Regions from separate parts of the Sphingobium fluminis genome, predicted to be linked through region 1. Evidence: riboswitches for the same ligand, from Rfam matches in the RefSeq annotation. Region 1 holds a riboswitch; each other region holds the start of a gene.
What was found. Region 1 has a riboswitch for cobalamin ahead of WG907_RS05735 (DUF1636 domain-containing protein). Riboswitches for the same ligand answer to the same signal wherever they lie in the genome.

Region 1 (6,155 bases):
GATCGGGCCAGCCAGCCGCAGGTCGAGCGCGCCGGCCATGGCGGCTTCGGTCCACCCGGCATTGGGCGACGCATGTTTGCGCGCATCGCGCCACATCATCCGCCAACCGCCGGGCGCAACGAGGCAGAGTAAAGTCCCCCCCAGGCGCGCCGGCACGAGGTTCAGCAGATCGTCGGTGCGTGCGGCGGCCCAGCCAAAGGCGCGCCAGCGTTCTTCCTTATGCCCGATCATGCTGTCGGCGGTGTTGATAGCCTTGTAAATCCACAGGCCCGGCAAGCCCCCGACGAGCAGCCAGAATAGCGGCGCGGCGACGCCGTCGCAAAAACTCTCGGCGAGGCTCTCGATAGCGGCGCGAGCAATGCCGGCTTCGTCCAGTTCCGCCACGTCGCGGCCGACGATCATGGCGACCGCTTTGCGGGACCGGTTGAGATCTCCGGTCGCTAGCGCGCGTTGCACGGCGCGGACATGATCGAAAAGGCTGCGTTGGGCAAGGCCAACGGCTGCCAAAAGCGCGCAGGCGATCCAGGCTCGATCGCCCAGGATCGCGGACGCGATATGTTGGAGCGCGAGCGCGGTTCCGCCGACCAACACGACCAGCGAGACCATGGTGAGGATTCCCATGGCGCGCCGGACGGCGAAATGCGCGGTGGGCCGGTTCCACCATGTCTCGCACCGCATTATGATGGCCGCGAACAGTCCGACGGGGTGGCCGACACGGCGATATAGCCGATCGGGCCATCCGACGAGGGCTTCGATCATCAGTGCTGCAAGGGCGACCGGCTCAGCCATGGGCCAGCGCCCGGTCGAGGCGAAGGCGCGCCTCCACTGTGCCGGGCAATCCGATACGCAGCCATCGCGGGTTGTAGTCGAAGGGCCGCGTCAGGATTGCCTGAGCAGCAAGCCGTTCGAAGATGGCACCGGCTTCACCGGTTTCGATCAGACGGAACAGCGGGCATTTGCCCGCCGAGCGCAGGCCGTACGAATCGAACAGGGCATCGAGTGCGGCCGCCTCCGCCGGCAATTGCTCGCGCATTGTGGCGATCCAGGCCTCGTCCCGATAGGCGGCCGTCCCGATGGCGATGGCGGCAGCTGACACCGGCCATGAGCCGAGCAGGGTCCGTATCTGCGCGACTAGTGAGACGGGACCGATGATGAACCCAAGGCGCAATCCTGCAAGGCCGAAATATTTGCCGAACGAGCGAAAAATCAGCAGTTTGCGGTCATCCGCGACATGGGCGGCCAGACTGATGCCGGGGTCGGCATCGGCAAATGCCTCGTCAATCACGAGCCAGCCATGTAGCGCTTCCTGCCGATCGAGATGCGCGAGCAGGGTCGCGGCATCATGCTCTATGCCGTCAGGATTGTTCGGGTTGGCCAGCAGCAGGATGCCGCCAGATGCCGGCGTTTCATCAGCGGACGCCAGCGGTCTGGCGTCAGGAAATATTTCGGCATGGGTACGATAGGCGGGCCAGCCATAGCGCGCCGGGCCTGGTAGCAATCGGCCCAATAAGCGCAGCCCGATTTCGGTGCCGGGCAACGCCGCGACATGAACGGGATCGACGCCGAAATGACGAGCAGCCGCGCGTTCCAGATCCCGCAAGTCGCGCTCTTCTGGCAGGCGTCGCCAATCGATGTCCATGCTGTCCGCGCCCGGCCAGGCGTGCGGGTTGATGCCGGTCGACAGGTCGATCCAGGGCTCCGGCGCGGCGGCATACCGGGCCTTCGCCTCGGACAGCTGCCCGCCATGGAATGTCAACGGGTTCATGTCCACCGCACTCCGGCGGTCGCGGCCAGCAGCAGCCCGGTCTCGACCAGCTCGATCCCGGCACCATGGCCGTCGCCCGAAATGCCGCCGATCGTCCACCGAACATGACGGCCCCAAAGAAAGAGCAGAAACGGCGTCATCAGCAGGGCCGGACAGGCCCAAACCGCGCCAGCCAGCACCGCCATCCACAGCGCGATGTCGACCGGCCGCACGGCATCGCGAAATCGCGAGGCCAGACCGGCATGGAGCGGCGGCAGCCAGCGGGTCCAGACAAGCGGCCCGATGCGCGCGCAAAGCGGGATCAGGATGAGCGCCAACCACGCCTGCGCGGTGATGAAGGCGTGTAGCAGGACCAGCTTGGCGATGAGTTGCATCGCTATGGCGACCACGCCGAAACTGCCGACATGCGGGTCCGCCAGCACCGCGAGCAGCCGGTCGCGATCCTTGTGCGCCGCGCCGCTCGCATCGGCAAGATCGGACAGGCCGTCGAGGTGAAGCCCGCCCGTCACGCCGACCCACATTGCAAGCGCGATCATGGCACCGGTCCACTGATCGAGATGAGCGACGATCCAGCCGCTGCCAGCCACCGACAAGCCGATGATCAGCCCGACAGCGGGGAACCAGCGCATCGACGCGGCGAATTCCGGGTCGGTCGCTACGAAGGAAGGCGTGGGCAGCCGGGTAAGAAATTGCAGGGCCAGCAGAAAGCCCCGGATCGACGCCATCATGAATGAAGCGCCACGATTTGAGCCGTTTGTGGCGATCCGGGCCAAATCTGGAAGCTGAGGCGCGCGCTGTAGGGCAATGCGAATGCCCATGATCGCCGCTGATCGAATCCGCAGAGAACGCCGAGTGCCGCTCGCATCGCCCCGCCATGGGTCACGACTAGCGTATTTTTTGGGGCGAGATCGGCAAGAGCGGCCGCCACCCGATCCACGAGCGCGGACCAGCGCTCACCGCGCGGGGGCGGATTTTCGTCGGGATCATCCCAAAACGCGCCGAGCGTGGCGGCATCGATATCCTGTGACGAAAGCCCGTCCCAATCGCCGAAATTCAGTTCGCGCCAGCGTGGATCGACAGCGACCGGCAGGGCGCGGTCCCCGGCAATCGCTGTCGCTGCATGTTGGGCGCGACGGAGGTCGGAACTGACGATATGATCGATATCGAGATTTAATGCCTGCGCGCGGCAGGACTCGATCCCCGCTGCGGTTGAAGGGATATCGCTATGTCCGATCATCCGCCCCGCTGTTTCGGGGGCGCCATGCCGCAGGAGATGAAGGATGACAGGGGTCATCTAACCAGCCGAAACGGCGGCCTGTGCGAAGGTCGCCATTTGCGCGTGCGCCGCCAGCGCCGAGCGGACCAGGTTCGCAGCTACCGCCGCGCCGCTACCTTCACCAAGCCGCATGTCCAGATGCAGTAACGGCACAAGCCCCAGCGCATCGAGCAGGCGCGCATGACCCGGCTCCGCCGAGCAATGGCCCGCCAGACAGTGCACTATGACACGGGGTGCGATAGGAGCGAGCGGCGCGAGCGCCGCACAACTGATGAAGCCGTCAAGCAGGACCGGCACATGCAATTGGCGCGCGCGTAGCACCGCGCCGGCGATCGCGGCGATTTCGCGTCCGCCGACCCGGCGGAGCGTCTCGAAGGGGGTTAAGGGCGCCGTTCCATGGAAGGCGAGGGCCGCGTCGACAACGTCGATCTTCCGGCGGATTCCGGCATCGTCGACGCCCGTGCCCGGTCCCACCCATGACGCGCCGTCACCACCAAGACTGCGGGCGCAAAGCGCCGCCGCCGCCGTCGAGTTGCCGATGCCCATCTCGCCGACCACGAGCATATCAAGATCGGCGTCGACGCTGGCCGCGCCCGCCGATAGCGCCGTCAGGCATTCGCTTTCCGACATCGCGGGTGCGCCGGTGAAATCGGCGGTCGGCCGATCGAGATCGAGCGCGACAATCTTCAATTCCAGTCCGGCGGCCCCGGCAAGCGCATTGATCGCCGCGCCGCCTGCTTTGAAGTTCCCGACCATCTGCGCCGTGACGTCTGCCGGAAAGGCGCTGACACCGCGTCCCGTGACGCCATGATTGCCCGCGAAGATGACGGCGCGACCATGCTCGACTCTCGGGATGGGACGCGCCTGCCAGCCGGCGAAGAAGATCGCGATATCCTCGAGCCGACCCAGCGACCCGGCCGGCTTGGTGAGTTTCGCCTGCCGATCGCGCGCCTGCGCGATCGCGCCTTCGTCTGGACCGATGTCTTCAGCGAGCGCGGTTTCGAAATCGGTGACTGTCGAAAAGCTCATTCCGCGACGAACCCCGGCGGCGGCGTCCGGGTGATGAAATGCCCCTTCACGCCCGAGGGCCAGTTTGCGAACGGCACGCGGCCATGGTCGCTCGCGGCATAATGGACGGCATAGTCCAGGATCGCTCGGGCGGCCTCGTCATCGGGCGTGAAGCGCCCAAGCACATAGCCGACCTTGCCCGGCGCGCGCAGATGCACCGTACAGAAATCGCTGCATGCGAACAGGCAGGGCATCTCCTGAACGGCAATATCGGCATAGCGAGGGTCCGAGGCCTTGACCGCATGGAGCGCCGAGACGAGTTGAGCGCCCCCACGTTGCCCATCGGCGCGTTCCTTTGCCTCCGACGAATGCCGACAGGTGTTGCAGGCGACGATCGCGGGACCGTCATCGACCGGTTTGAGCATTATCGCTCACCTGAAGCGGCGAAAAGGCTTGAGAACAGGATCATCGAACGGGCACCCAGACAATGAGGCCATGTCTGCGGGGCCATGCTGTTCGCAAAGGCGCGCCCAGCATGGCCTGCGAAAACGCGGCCAACCTTGTCGCCTCTCGGGTTTACCCCCGTCCGCCCGGCACACCCTGTCCGCACGAAGGACGACCGCGACGGGCAGGTCTCCTGGCTCGCGGGTCGATGCCGGTTCGCGCCGCCTTCTCAGGACCTGGGTCCCAATGGCATGATGCGCGTGGCTCACCGCTTACAGTTGCAGGGGCAGCCGGGGCGTTCACCCCGTTCCCATTTTCATCCCCGTAAAGGGAACCTGTCGCAGGCGCGGCCATAAGTCAGGGGATGGGCGGCGTCAATCGGTACGGCGCGGGGCGGTTCTTTCGAGCGGCACGATCACCGGAGACGGGCCGGTCAGGTCGATGCGGGCGCTGATGCCATAGACCGCTGCCAGCCTGTCCGGTGTGAGCACGGCATCCGGCGCACCGTCCGCGACCAGACGGCCGCCCTCCATCAGCAATAGCCGGTCGCAATAGCGGCCCGCCATAGTGAGGTCGTGGAGCACGGTGATCACCAGCCCACCAGCCCGGGCTTCGCGCACCAGCAGGTCCATCACGTCGAGTTGATGTCCCGGATCGAGCGCGGCGAGCGGCTCGTCGGCGATCAGGCCCGGCGCGCCCACGGCAAGTGCCCGTGCCAGCATCGCGCGCGCGCGCTCGCCGCCCGACAATTCGGTGGCGATCCGGTCGCGCAGATGGCCGACATCCGCCCGGTCGAGTGCATGCAGGACCAGTGCCATATCGTCGGCGGACATGTGCGACATGGGACCCAGATGGGGCAGGCGGCCGAGCGCGACCAGCCGCTCGACCGACAGCGGCCAGTGAAGCGTTTGTCCCTGCGGAAGATAGGCGAGCGTTCGAGCGATTATTCGCCGCGCGATATCAGCGATGGGCTGGCCGTCCAGCAGCACCGATCCACCCTGCGCGGGGATCAGGCCGAGCAGCGCGCGAACCAGTGTCGATTTGCCGGCACCATTCGGACCGATGATGCCGATCAGCGATCCGGGCGAGAGCGTCGCGCTCACATCCTGCACGACGGCGCGGTGCCCGAGCCGCACGGACAGGCGATCGATCGTGACGCTCACCATAGCCGCCGCTCCCGCAGCAAGTGGATCAGGAACACCGGCACGCCAAGGAAGGCCGTCAACACGCCCAGCTTCAACTCGTTCTGTGTGGAGATGAGACGAACGGCGATGTCGGCCAGCGTCAGAAGCAGAGCGCCGGCCAGCATCGAAGGCAGCAGGACGGCAGATGGGCTTCGATCGGTCAGCGGCCGGACCAGATGAGGGACGATGAGGCCGATGAAACCAATGGACCCGGACACCGCGACCGCGCCGCCAACGCCAATGCCGACGCCGAGCAGCAGCCGCAGCCGCGTCCGCCGCAGATCGACGCCGAGCGCCTGCGCGCCATCCTCGCCCAGCGACAAGGCGTCGAGTGCGCGACCGTCGAACAGCAGCAATCCAGCGCCCACTACGATACAGGGCAGGGCGATCCAGACATGATCGATCGAGCGGTTTTCGATCGATCCCAGCAGCCAGGTGGTGATTTCCATCGCCGCAAAGGGATTGGATGACAGGTTCA
Region 2 (6,155 bases), 470 kb from region 1:
CCGCCGCCGCCTTTCATTTCCGCCATCGTTGCAAGGACAGCGCCAACGTCGACCGCGGCGGGCGGCGGCGCGGCGGGCGACGCGGAAGATGCCGGCGCCTGTGGCACTGGCGTCGGCCGCACGGGTGTCGGCCCGGTCGCCGTCGGGGCACTCGTCGGCGTTGGCGCGGCCTTGGCGTCGTGGTGGAAGATCTTGTCCATTATCTTGCCGAAAATGCCCATTGTCATACCCTTTCGAGATTGTAGGTCCGCGCGGCGATCACCGCCTGCTGAGGGAACGGAGGAGACAGATTAAAGGTCCCCGGAACGTCGATGCCCGTCGAATGTTCTGGGGAGGTCGGTGACGATGCCGAACGGGAGACAGACTATGAAGCGCAGCATCTTCGTCACGCTATCGGTAACCGCGCTCGCACTCGCCTCGTGTGGCAAGAAGGACGAACCGATCGCAAACAATGTCGGCGCCAACGCAGCAAGTCCTGTCGTTACCGAGGCGCCTGCTGCGCTGAGCGCCGGTCAGGTCTTCGCCAATGCGGCCGCCGCGAGCGACGCCTTCGAGATCGAAAGCTCCAGGCTCGCCGCGACGAGCGCCGCCTCCGCGTCGACCAAGGCTTTCGCCCAGTCGATGATCAAGGGCCATACCGACTCCACGGCTAAACTGAAGAAGGCAGCGGCAGAGGCGACCCCGCCGCTCACGCCTGACCCGACCCTGGCGGGCGAACAGTTGCAGACGCTTGAGGCGCTCAAGGGCAAGGAGGGCGCTGCATTCGACGCCGCTTATGCCGACGCCCAGACCAAGGCCCATGAAATGACGCTGACGACCCTGCGCGATTATGCGACCGCCGGGGATGTGCCGTCGCTCAAGGCATTCGCCGCGGCCATGGTCCCGATCGTCACGGCGCATGTGAATATGGCGAAAGGCCTGGGGCGCTAAAGACCACAGAGAAAAGCTCGTCCGGCAGCGACACGGCCGCCGGACGAGTAATCACATTCAGGCGATTTCGGTTTCCGCCTTCGCCTTGGGCTTGCGACCGCGTGGCGCTGGCGCCTTGGCGACGGCTTCGGCGACAGCCGGTTCGCGCTTGCGGCCAAGGCCGATCTTGTGCGCCAGTTCCTTGCGCTGCGCCGCGTAGTTGGGCGCCACCATCGGGTAGTCCGAAGGTAGGTTCCACTTGGTCCGGTAATCGGCAGGCGTCATCTGATAAGTGGTCATCAGATACCGCTTGAGCATCTTCAACTTCTTTCCGTCTTCAAGGCAAACGATATAGTCTGGCTTGACGGAAGCGCGGACAGAAACAGCAGGCTCCTGTACCACGGCCGGTACTTCGGCGGGGCTGGCGAGCCCGGTCAATGCCGCGTGCACGCTGGAAATCAGCGCCGAAACATCGCCCACGCTGACCGAATTGTTCGAGACATGGGCCGAAACGATGTCAGCCGTAAGGGTAACGAGGGTATCTTGTGCGAGTTCGGTGTCGGACATGCGACCTGTCTTTCTGTGATTATGGAAGAGGATTGCCACAAGTGGGATGACAATTACGACTGTACATAGGCGTGACGGGCGCAATGTTCAAACCGCTATTATTTCCTCAGCGAGGCGTTAATCGACCTGGCCCCGCCATCATCGCCTCCAATCGCTGGCGCCTTCCGTCATAACCACACTTTCAGCGGCATCGCCCACAATTTGCAATCGCGGCGTTCCGGCATCGTGAACACTTTATCGGCGGCGGGGCAATCCGCTGCGCCCGCCGGCAATTTCATGATAAGGGGCTCCCAAGGGAGTATAGTTTTGGACGATGCAGACCATGGAGCGGCGAATGTCGAGCAGTTGCTCGATACCCCCGGACTTGCCGATGCGCTGGAAAGCGATCGGTTCAAGCAATTTCTCGACCATATGCCGGTGGCGATTGCCGTTTCGGAACTGTTGCCCGAAGAGCGCATAACCTACGCCAATCTGGAGTTCGAACGGCTGACGGGTCAGTCCGCATCCGAACTGGAAGGTAAAAACTGGCAAGCCCTGCCAGGTGTAGCGTCCGCCCCCGACGATGACCGGCCACTGAGCGAGGCCGTGGAGGCCGATGAGGAATATGTCGGGACCTTCTCGATCAGCCTCGACGGGCAGACCGTCAATGTCGATGCATGGTCCAATACCATCGAAGACGACAGCGGCGAACCGAGTTTCCGATTGGTCGCTCTTGCCAGGACGGGGCAGGGATTGCGCAACGACGAGGAGATGGTTCGCCAGTCATTGCGGGACAAGGATACATTGCTGTTCGAATTGCAGCACCGGGTAAAGAACAACCTTCAGATGATCACGGCGCTCATCCGCATGGAAGCGCGTAATGTCTCCGATCAGGAGACCGGGGAACGGTTCGATCGCCTTGCCGGCCGGATCAATTCGCTCGCTCTGTTGTATCGCTCGCTATCGATCGAGGGTCAGGGCGACACAATCGATCTGGGCGTGTATCTAAGCCAGATCGCGTCCGCAGTCATTCAGGCGCATGCGCCCGAAGGCATCCGGCTCGACCTGAAGATCGACACCTGGCCAGTCGCGCTGGACGTTGCCATGCCCGCAGGCCTGGTCGTCAACGAATTGCTGACCAACAGCCTCAAACATGCTTTTCCCAACGATGAAGGCGGCACCATCACCCTGCACAGCCTGGTCGACGAGACCGGATGCCGGGTGACCGTGGCCGACGACGGCGTCGGCCTCGCCGATGGCATGACCTGGCCCAAGCCGGGAAAGCTCGGCGCAGTGATCGCGCAATCCCTGCGCCAGAATGCGAAAGCCGACTGGACGGTCACTTCCCGTCCCGGAAGCGGCATGCGGGTCGACATTTTCTTTGCAAGGAAAGATGCCGCGCCGAAGTGACCGTTAGAATAGATGATGGACGATCAGCGCCATCACGCTTTGGGCCAGGAGCATTCGCGGCCAGCGCGAGAGCTACTTGCGAACCGCCCGCCTGCCCGCTATCGGAGCGTTGTTCGGGGCAGCAATGGCCCGGACATGATCGCGCCGGTGCCTTGAAAGAGGCTTAAAAGGGAACGCGGTGCGGATGGTTTACGCCATCCAACTCCGAGGCTGTCCCTGCAACTGTAAGCGGTGAGTGCGATGCATATCGCTTTCTCCAGACCGGAGGAAGCAGCCACTGGGCCGGACGCTAAGTCATGCGAGGCCTGGGAAGGCCGTGCGTCCTGCTATGACCCGTGAGCCAGGAGACCTGCCAGCGTCTGGTCGCTCTTGCCCGGTCCAGGGGTTGGTCACGGCACGGTATCTTTCCGTTTGAGCGACGAACGGGCGGTGGGGGCCGCATCGGTTCGCGTGGCGGTCGCCTCGGCGTCCGGCTGTCTGCGCGCGCCGACCGTCGTTGGCGGCACGTCTCCACCCTAGTGTCGCGTGACGCCGGGAAGACATGCAATGGAATGGAAGACCATAGGATTTTTGCTGGCGACGGGGCTTGCCGCAACGACGACGCAACAGGCGCGCGCGGATAGCGCGGATAGCGCCGCCGAAAGTTCGACAGACATCATCGTTTCGGGGGTCCGGCCGGGTGCGCTGTTGCAAGAAACATCGACCGGATCGCGACTGGGACTGACCGCGCTCGAAATGCCGGCCAGCGTCACGCGGATCGACGGCGATTCGATCCGCGCGCGCGGCGATCTCGATATTCTATCGGCCGTTGTCCGCGCGCCGGGCGTCACATCCTCGGCGAATCCCGGCAATGGCGGCACAGCTCTGGCGCTTCGCGGCTTTTCGGGTCAAGGCTCGGTGCTTCAGCTCGTCGACGGGGTTCGGCTTTTCCCGGTCGCGGGCACGATCACCTTTCCGACCGATCCGTGGAATGTCGACCGGATCGAATTGTTGAGCGGCCCCGCATCGGTCCTGTATGGCCAAGGCGCGCTGGGCGGCGCGGTCAATATCATCACCCGGTCGCCCAATGCCGAACGCACGCAATTCGACGCCGAGGCCGGCTATGGATCGCAGAACAGCTGGCGCGCGGCGGCAGGGGTCGGCGGCCCGTTGAACGAGCAGTTTTCCTATCGGATCGACGCCAGCTATCGGGAATCGGACGGCTATGTCGATCGTGGCCATTCCAAAAGCCTCGCGCTTTCGGGCGCGCTGCGCTTCCGGCCGAATGAGAATTTCTCGCTCACCCTGCGCAACGATTATGGCAATCAGCGGCCGATGGAATATTTCGGCACGCCGCTGATCGACGGCAAGCTGGTGAAGGGCAACCAGCGGCGTAACTATAATGTCGCCGACGCGAGCCTGCACTATCGCGACAACCGGACTTCGCTGACGGCGGACTGGACGGTGGCGGAAGGCATCACCCTGTCCAATGCCGCCTACCGCCTGACGAGCAAGCGGTTGTTCAGGAATCTGGAAAGCTATTTCTACAATGGCGGCACCGGGCAGATCGACCGGATGGACAATTACGGCATCGTCCATGACCAGACCCAATATGGCGATCAGGCAACCGTGCGCATCAACAGACCGATCGCGGGCCTCAAAAATGATCTGGTCGTGGGATTCGACGCCAATCTGATCAAGCTGACCTATTCCAATGATTTCGGGTCGGACCCGCAGGAGGATATGGTCGATCCCTTCGCCTTCGATCCGGGCCTGTTCTTCGACACGCAGGGGATCGCGCCGCGCTATCGCACGCGGACGAACGAATATAGCATCTTCGCCGAAGACCGGCTGGCGCTGACCGACCAGCTTTCGCTGGTTGCGGGCATCCGGCACGAGCGCGACAAGGTGCAGCGCCGGAACATCGTCTATAATCCCGACGGCAGCACGAGCGAGGTCAACGCCTTCCCGCTGGGCGCGACGAACCGGAAGTTCCGCAACACGACATGGCGGATCGGCGGCGTTTATCAGCCAACATCGAATATCTCGCTCTATGGCCAATATTCGACCGGGGTCGATCCGCTCGGCACGCTGACGACCTTTACGACGAACAAGGCGCAGTTCGTCTTTACCAACGCCACCGGCGATCAGGTCGAAGCTGGGATCAAGGCGGTGTTCCTGGACGGACGAGGCAGCGCGACGCTGGCGGCATACCGCATAGTCAAGAAAAAGCTGGTGGCCCAACGCACCATGTCCAGCCCGATAGAGCAGATCGGCCAGCGTTCGGCCAAGGGCATCGAGGCGTCGCTGACGCTGCAACTGACCGACCGCCTGGGCTTTGACGCCAACGGCACGGTGCTGGATGCCGACTATGACGACTTCATCAGCGGCGGCACCAGCTACACCGGCAACACCCCGCCCAATGTCCCCGAAGTCTCGGCCAATCTGTCGCTCTACTGGACGCCGGTCGACCGGCTGCGCGCCACGGCGAGCCTGCGCTATGTCGGCCGGACCTTCTCGGACAATGCCAACGACTATCGCGTGCCGGGCTATGCGGTCGCCGATGCGGGGCTGACCTATGAACTGACCCCCAATCTGGGCGTAAACCTGCGGGTCTATAATCTGTTCGACAAGGATTATGCGACCACCACCTATAATGACGAGCAGTGGATTTTGGGCCGTCCGCGCTCCATCGACGTCTCGGTGACCGCGCATTTCTGATGCGCTTACCCGGTGGCGGCATCGCGGCAAGCGGTGGCTGTATCTGACCCATCGCTGGCTGGGCATCTCCACATGCCTGTTGCTGGCGATGTGGTTCCTGTCGGGCATCGTCATGATGTATGTGCCTTTCCCGTCGCTGACCAAGGCCGATCGGCTGGCGGGATTGGCACCGATCGACTGGAACCAGGTGCATGGGATCGTTCGGGCCGATGCCGCATTGCAGCAGGGGCCGAACGGTCCGGTTTGGCTCGGCAGCAGCGTTTCTTCGGCATCGACCGGCCTTGCCGTAGGTCCTGTCGATGCCCGCCGCGCCGGGGATATCGCCACTGCGTTCGGCAACGCGCCGGCTTCCGATATCGAACGCGTCCAGCGTGACCAATGGACGGTCGCGGGCAGCTTCGACCGCTATCGGCCATTGTGGAAGGTGACGCTCCACCGCCCCGACGGGCTGACCCTGTATGTCGCGTCGACCACCGGAACCGTGGTGCTCGACACCAACAGGACGGAACGGTTCTGGAACTGGGTCGGGTCCGTCCCGCACTGGATCTACCCCACGGTCCTGCGCCAGCACCAGCCGCTGTGGCGACAGG
Region 3 (6,155 bases), on a different contig from region 1:
GCGCGCAGCGCGTCGGGCAACGCAACCAGCGCGGCGCGATAGGCGGGCAGCGGCCAGCTCAGATGCGCGCGCCCCAGACGCGTCGCGAGATCCGTCTCCGTGTCCGTTCCCCGGCGAAAGCCGGGGTCCAGGGCCGCGAGGCGCAGCTCTTCGGGACTCCTGGACCCGGGCTTTCGCCGGGGAACATCAGGGGAGACTGCGCAGTCATAGCCGGACTCCGCCAGATCGGCCAGAATCGCTTTCGCCGAAGCCAGTGCGTCCAGCCCGACGGCATGGGCCATCTGATATAGCTTACCGGGATAGGTCGACAGGATCAGCGCCACGCAGCGCTGCGCCACAGGCTTGCGGGCAAGCGCGATCCAGCCCGCAATCTTCGCCGTGATCGCTTCGATCCGTTCGGAGTCCGCGCGGTGGACGGTGCGAGCGAAACCGAGGTCGGGATCGCGCTCCCCCGCTTCCTTGAAGCTTGCCACCCCGGCAAAGATCCGCCCGTCGATCTCGGGCAGCACGACATGCATGGCAAGGTCGGCCGGCGATAGCCCGCGCGATGTCTCCGCCCAGCCGGCAGGGCTCGCGGTGGCGAGCGCGAGCTGAAATACCGGCACGCCCGCGCCGTCCAGTGGCGTTTCACCATTTTCGCCGCGCGCCGAAAAAGCAGTGGCGTTGACGATCGCGGCGGGGCCGAGGTTTCGCACCCAACGATCGACCCGTTCGCGCGCTTCGGGGGCCTTGAGCGACGGGGCGAAGATCGACAGCGCGTCGAACCCGCGTCGCTCGCACGCGGCGTGGAGCGCGGCGAACGGATCGAGATCATGCGCGGTCAGATAGGAGCGGTAGAAGATGATCAGCACCAGCGGCCGATCGGGATCGCGTGAAAAGGTTTCGGGATCGACCACGCCGAGCGCGGGATGCCAACCGCCGACCATCGGCAGCGGCGCATCCTCCACCGCCGACCCATCGATCAGCCCAGCCGCGCGCGCCAACTCGCCAAGCGCCGCCCACGCCGCCTCCGCCCCGCCCGCGTCGCACAGCCGCGCCAGCTCGCGCAATTCAGGCACGGCTACGGTCGATACCGCGTCCAGCCGCGCATCCTCAAAGCCATCGGCAGGCAGCACCGCCAGCGCGATGCCGCGCGAGCGCGCCAGCGCCTCTACCTGTTGCAGCCCATAGCTCCAATAGGGCGTGCCGCCGATCAGCCGGATCAGGATCGCCTTCGCGCCCGCCAGCGTGCGTTCGACATAGGTATCGACCGACAGCGGATGCGCCAGCGCCGCCAGATTGGCGAGCCTGAGCGTCGGAAAAGCCGCGTCAGCCGCGCGCGCCTGATGCCAAGCCGCCGCGAACGCCCCCAGATCGCTGTCCGAAAAGGACAGGACAACCAGATCCGCGGGCGATTGCCCAAGATCCTGCGGGACGGCATTTTCCTCCATCCCGTGCGTTTCGCGGAAGATGACGTGCATCGCGCGTTTTTATCCGAGCAGCGTCGCGCGAATGGCGTCGGCGTCGATATGGTCATGTTCGGCGATGACGACCATCGTGGTGCGCCGGGCTTCATCCGGTCGCCACGGCCGGTCATATTGGTGCCGCACCCGCGCGCCGACCGCCTGCACCAGCATCCGCATCGGCTTGCCCGCGACGGCGGCATAGCCCTTCACCCGCAGGATATTCTGCTCACGCGCCAACGACTCGATCCGCGCGGCCAGCGCGGCGGGATCGGCAATCTCGCCCCATTCGACCACGATGCTGTCGAAATCCTCATGCTCATGGTCGTCGTCGCCATCATGGTGCGACGGGCGCGCGGCGATATCATCCTCTGCGGCGGCGGAAAGGCCCAGGATCAGGTTCGGGTCGATCACGCCTTCGGTCAGCTCGATCACCGGCACGCGGCGCTGCGATTCCGCCGCGATGACCGCGCGCGCGGCGGCGACGCCCTCCGGCCCGGCAAGATCGACCTTGGTCAGCAACACCATGTCGGCGCAGGCGAGCTGGTCCTCGAACACTTCGGACAGCGGCGTTTCATGGTCGATGCCGGGATCAGCGGCGCGCTGCGCATCGAGTGCGGCGACATCCGGCGCGAACCGGCCCGCCGCGACCGCCTCCGCATCGGCGAGCGCCAGCACGCCGTCCACGGTGATCCTGCTGCGGATTGCGGGCCAGTCGAACGCCTTGAGCAGCGGCTTGGGCAGCGCCAGCCCTGAAGTTTCTATGAGGATATGGTCGGGGCGTGGGTCGAGCGCGAGCAGCGTTTCGACGGTCGGGATGAAATCGTCCGCCACCGTGCAGCAGATGCAGCCATTGGCCAGCTCGACGATATTTTCCGCCGGGCAGTCGGGGATCGCGCAGGCCGCCAATATGTCGCCATCAACGCCGAGCGAGCCGAATTCATTGACCACCACCGCCAGCCTGCGACCGCCGGCATTGCGGATCAGATGGCTGATGAGCGTGGTCTTGCCGGCGCCCAGAAAGCCGGTGACGATGGTGACCGGCACCTTTGACAGGTCGGACATGGAAACTCCCCGCGCGCCGGAGCGAGACTTAAGGCGGGGCTTGCCGGACAGGTCCGGTCGGCGCGCGACGACGGGCGGGCGCGACAGATCGCCCATAGCCACGCGACCGTGCAGCCCCAGCCGCACAGTTCGTCGCTCAGACGGAGAGTTACCGTGCCATGACCATCCCCTGGACCAAGGCAAGAGCGACCGGTGCGCCGGCAGGTCTCCTGGCTCGCGGGTCACAGCTTGATGCACGCCTTCCCGGACATGGCGCGATGCGCCGTCCAGTGACTGCCCCTCGAATGAGGAGCCTGTGCATCGCGCTATCCGCTTACAGTTGCAGGGACAGCCACGGATTGAGGCGCTTTGGAGCGCCCGCACCGCATTCCCGATTAAGCCCCGAAAGGGGCACCGGCGCGATCATGCAAAGGCCGGCTTCACCCGGTCCTTGCGCGCTCGCCCTAGATCAAAACCGCCCCCAAGCCAATGCTGTTTCGCCGCCTTGCCGGGTCAGCCCGCAGCGCCGATCCCCATGCACAGATATTTGATCTCCATATAATCGTCGAGGCCATGACGGGAGCCTTCGCGGCCAAGGCCCGACTGCTTGATGCCGCCAAAGGGGGCGACTTCGGTGGAAATGAGGCCGGTGTTGATGCCGACCATGCCCGCCTCCAGCGCTTCGGCGACGCGCCACACGCGGCCAAGGTCGCTGGCGTAGAAATAGCTCGCGAGCCCGAACTCGCTGTCATTGGCGAGGCGGATCGCGTCGGCCTCGTGCGTAAAGCGGATGATCCCCGCCAGCGGCCCGAACGTCTCCTCGCGCGCGAGTTTCATGTCCGGCGCGACATTCGCAATCACGGTGGGATCGAAATAGGTGCCGCCCCGGCTGCTACGATGCCCACCCGTCAACAGCGTCGCCCCGCCCTCCAGCGCGTCGGCGAGATGCTCCTCCACCTTCTCGACGGCCTTTTCGTCGATCAGCGGGCCGACGGCCGTCCCTTCGTCCATGCCATAGCCGACCTTGAGCGCCTTCACCCGGTCGACCAGCTTCGCGACGAAGGCATCATGGATGCCGTCCTGCACATAGAAGCGGTTGGTGCAGACGCAGGTCTGACCATTGTTGCGGAATTTTGAGATCATCGCGCCGTCGACCGCCGCGTCGACATCGGCGTCGTCGAACACGAGGAAGGGCGCGTTGCCGCCCAGTTCCATGCTGACCTTCTTGACCGTATCGGCACAGGCGCGCAGCAGCCCCCGGCCGGTTTCGGTCGATCCGGTGAAGCTGATCTTGCGCACGAGCGGATTGGCGGTGAGTTCGCCGCCGATCGCGCGCGCGGAGCCGGTGACGATGTTGACGACGCCTGCCGGAATGCCTGCCTGTTCAGCCAGCACGCCCAGCGCCAGCGCGGAATAGGGGGTCGCCGATGCCGGCTTGATGACGATGGTGCATCCCGCCGCCAGCGCCGGGGCGAGTTTGCGCGTGACCATCGCGGTCGGGAAATTCCATGGCGTGATCGCGCCCACCACGCCCACGCCCTGTTTCAGCACGACGATGCGCTGGTCGGCCGCGTGCGACGGCACGACCTCGCCATAGGCGCGCTTGCCTTCCTCGGCGAACCATTCGACAAAGCCCGCCCCATAAGCGATCTCTCCCTTCGCTTCGGCAAAGGGCTTGCCCTGTTCGCGGCTCAGCAATTCGCCCAGCGCATCCTGATGCTCCATCATCAGGTCGAACAGACGCCGCATCAGCTTCGCCCGGTCGCCCGCCGTGCGCGCACGCCAGCCGGGCAGCGCCGCCTGCGCCGCCGCGATCGCGCGCACCGTTTCCGCCTGCCCCATGTCGGGCACCGACCCCAGCCGCGCACCATTGCCGGGATCGGTCACGCCGATCACGCCGCCGGCATCGGCATCGCACCACTGCCCGTCGATATAGCATTGCTGGCGCAGGAAGTCGGTGTAAGTCATGATCGGGCAATCCTCCGGGAACCGGCGCTGGACGTACGCGCGCTGACGGGCCGAAACAATGCGCCGCCGTCGCGGCAATTACGGCCCTGCGGGCCGGATGTTCCCGCCGGACATCCCCGCTGGCCAGCGCGATCGGCGAAAAAGCGACCTCCCTTGACCGGGAGACCTTGCTCAACCCGTTGCCACCCGGCTAGCCAATGGTGGACAAACCAGGGGAGATGACGATGGAGAGTCCGCAATCGCCGGAAAAGGCCGGCGTCTTCGCGCCGCTCACCATTTCCACGTTCCGCAACATCTGGCTTGCAAGCCTCGTCTCCAACACCGGCGCGCTGATCCAGGGCGTCGGCGCGGCCTGGGTCATGACCGACATCTCGACGCCCGGCATGGTCGCGATGGTCCAGACCGCAACCTTCCTGCCGATCGCCCTGCTCGCCGTCCCGGCGGGCGCGATCGCCGACATGTACGACCGGCGCAAGGCGCAGATGGCGGCGCTCGGCTTTGCGGCCATCGGGGCACTCGTCCTGACATTGCTCTCGTTTGCGGGCTGGGTGACGCCCTGGATATTGCTCACCATGTGTTTCCTGATCGGTTGCGGCGTCGCGATCTATTCCCCCGCCTGGCAGTCCTCCCCCGGTGAGCAGGTGCCCCCTGCCCTGTTGCCGCAGGCGGTGGGGCTGAACGGGATCAGCTATAATATCGCGCGCAGCTTCGGCCCGGCGATCGGCGGCCTGATCGTCGCGACGGTGGGCGCTTCGGCCGCTTTCGCGGCCAGTTCGCTATGCTATGTCCCGATTCTGCTGGCGCTGTTTTTCTGGCGGCGCACGCCGCCGCCCGCCCGCCTCCCGCCGGAACGGCTGACCCGCGCGATGATGGGCGGTCTGCGCTATATCATCCATATGCAACCCGTCCGCACCGCTATCGCCCGATCGCTGATCAGCGGCATATTAGGTGCGGCCCTGTTGTCCCTGATGCCGCTCATCGCGCGGGACATGCTGGGGGGCAGCGCTCGTGTGTTCGGCCTGATGCTCGGCTTTTTCGGGATCGGCGCAGTCGGTGCGATCTTCATCCTCCAGCCGATCCGCAGGCAAGGCAATGAACGGGTAGCGGCCGGATGCAGCATCGCCGCGGCCGCGGCCGTCGCCGTGCTCGCGCTTAGTCACAGCCTCGCAATTTCTTCCCTCGCCCTGCTGGTCGCGGGTGCGGCGTGGATGATCCAGATGACGACGGTCAACATCGCGGTCCAGTTGTTCGTGCCGCGTTGGGTCACGGGCCGGGCGGTGGCGTTTCTGAACGCCACGATCGCAGGCGGCATCGCTCTCGGCGCTGTCATCTGGGGCATGGTGGCACAGGACCAGGGCACGCAGATCGCGCTGTTGGCCGCCGCCGTCTGCCATGCGCTTGCGCCGCTGATGGGCCTGATCCTGCCGATCGCCGATCGCGAGGATGCCGCCCGTACCCTCGACGAGCCGTTGGCGGACCCTGAAGTCAAGCTGGGCATCACCGGGCGCAGCGGCCCGATCGTCATCGAAATCCAGTATCGCGTGCCCGTGGGCCGGGCGCGCGAATTCTACGATCTGATGCGTCAGGTCCAGCGCATCCGCATCCGCAACGGCGCCTATGGCTGGTCGCTCGGTCGTAATATCAACGATCCCGAAAGATGGGTCGAACGCTATTCCAGTCCAACCTGGCATGACTATCTGC

Region 2: another riboswitch for cobalamin. It lies ahead of WG907_RS03060 (TonB-dependent receptor); the one in region 1 lies ahead of WG907_RS05735 (DUF1636 domain-containing protein).
Region 3: another riboswitch for cobalamin. It lies ahead of cobW (cobalamin biosynthesis protein CobW); the one in region 1 lies ahead of WG907_RS05735 (DUF1636 domain-containing protein).

The regions. Positions count from the first base shown of each region.
Region 1 covers NZ_JBBJUK010000001.1:1,092,254-1,098,408, forward strand. The annotation lists gene cbiB (adenosylcobinamide-phosphate synthase CbiB) at 1-789, opposite strand, end outside; gene WG907_RS05715 (aminotransferase class I/II-fold pyridoxal phosphate-dependent enzyme) at 782-1,765, opposite strand; gene WG907_RS05720 (adenosylcobinamide-GDP ribazoletransferase) at 1,762-2,481, opposite strand; gene WG907_RS05725 (histidine phosphatase family protein) at 2,490-3,059, opposite strand; gene cobT (nicotinate-nucleotide--dimethylbenzimidazole phosphoribosyltransferase) at 3,060-4,070, opposite strand; gene WG907_RS05735 (DUF1636 domain-containing protein) at 4,067-4,474, opposite strand; cobalamin riboswitch at 4,660-4,847, opposite strand; gene WG907_RS05740 (ABC transporter ATP-binding protein) at 4,868-5,659, opposite strand; gene WG907_RS05745 (FecCD family ABC transporter permease) at 5,653-6,155, opposite strand, start outside.
Region 2 covers NZ_JBBJUK010000001.1:622,023-628,177, reverse strand. The annotation lists gene WG907_RS03080 (DUF3597 domain-containing protein) at 1-221, opposite strand, end outside; gene WG907_RS03075 (DUF4142 domain-containing protein) at 367-930, shown strand; gene WG907_RS03070 (Ros/MucR family transcriptional regulator) at 988-1,476, opposite strand; gene WG907_RS03065 (sensor histidine kinase) at 1,783-2,865, shown strand; cobalamin riboswitch at 2,994-3,236, shown strand; gene WG907_RS03060 (TonB-dependent receptor) at 3,412-5,565, shown strand; gene WG907_RS03055 (PepSY-associated transmembrane domain-containing protein) at 5,654-6,155, shown strand, end outside.
Region 3 covers NZ_JBBJUK010000005.1:217,229-223,383, reverse strand. The annotation lists gene cobN (cobaltochelatase subunit CobN) at 1-1,460, opposite strand, end outside; gene cobW (cobalamin biosynthesis protein CobW) at 1,470-2,507, opposite strand; cobalamin riboswitch at 2,690-2,920, opposite strand; gene WG907_RS14515 (NAD-dependent succinate-semialdehyde dehydrogenase) at 3,000-4,454, opposite strand; gene WG907_RS14510 (MFS transporter) at 4,679-6,155, shown strand, end outside.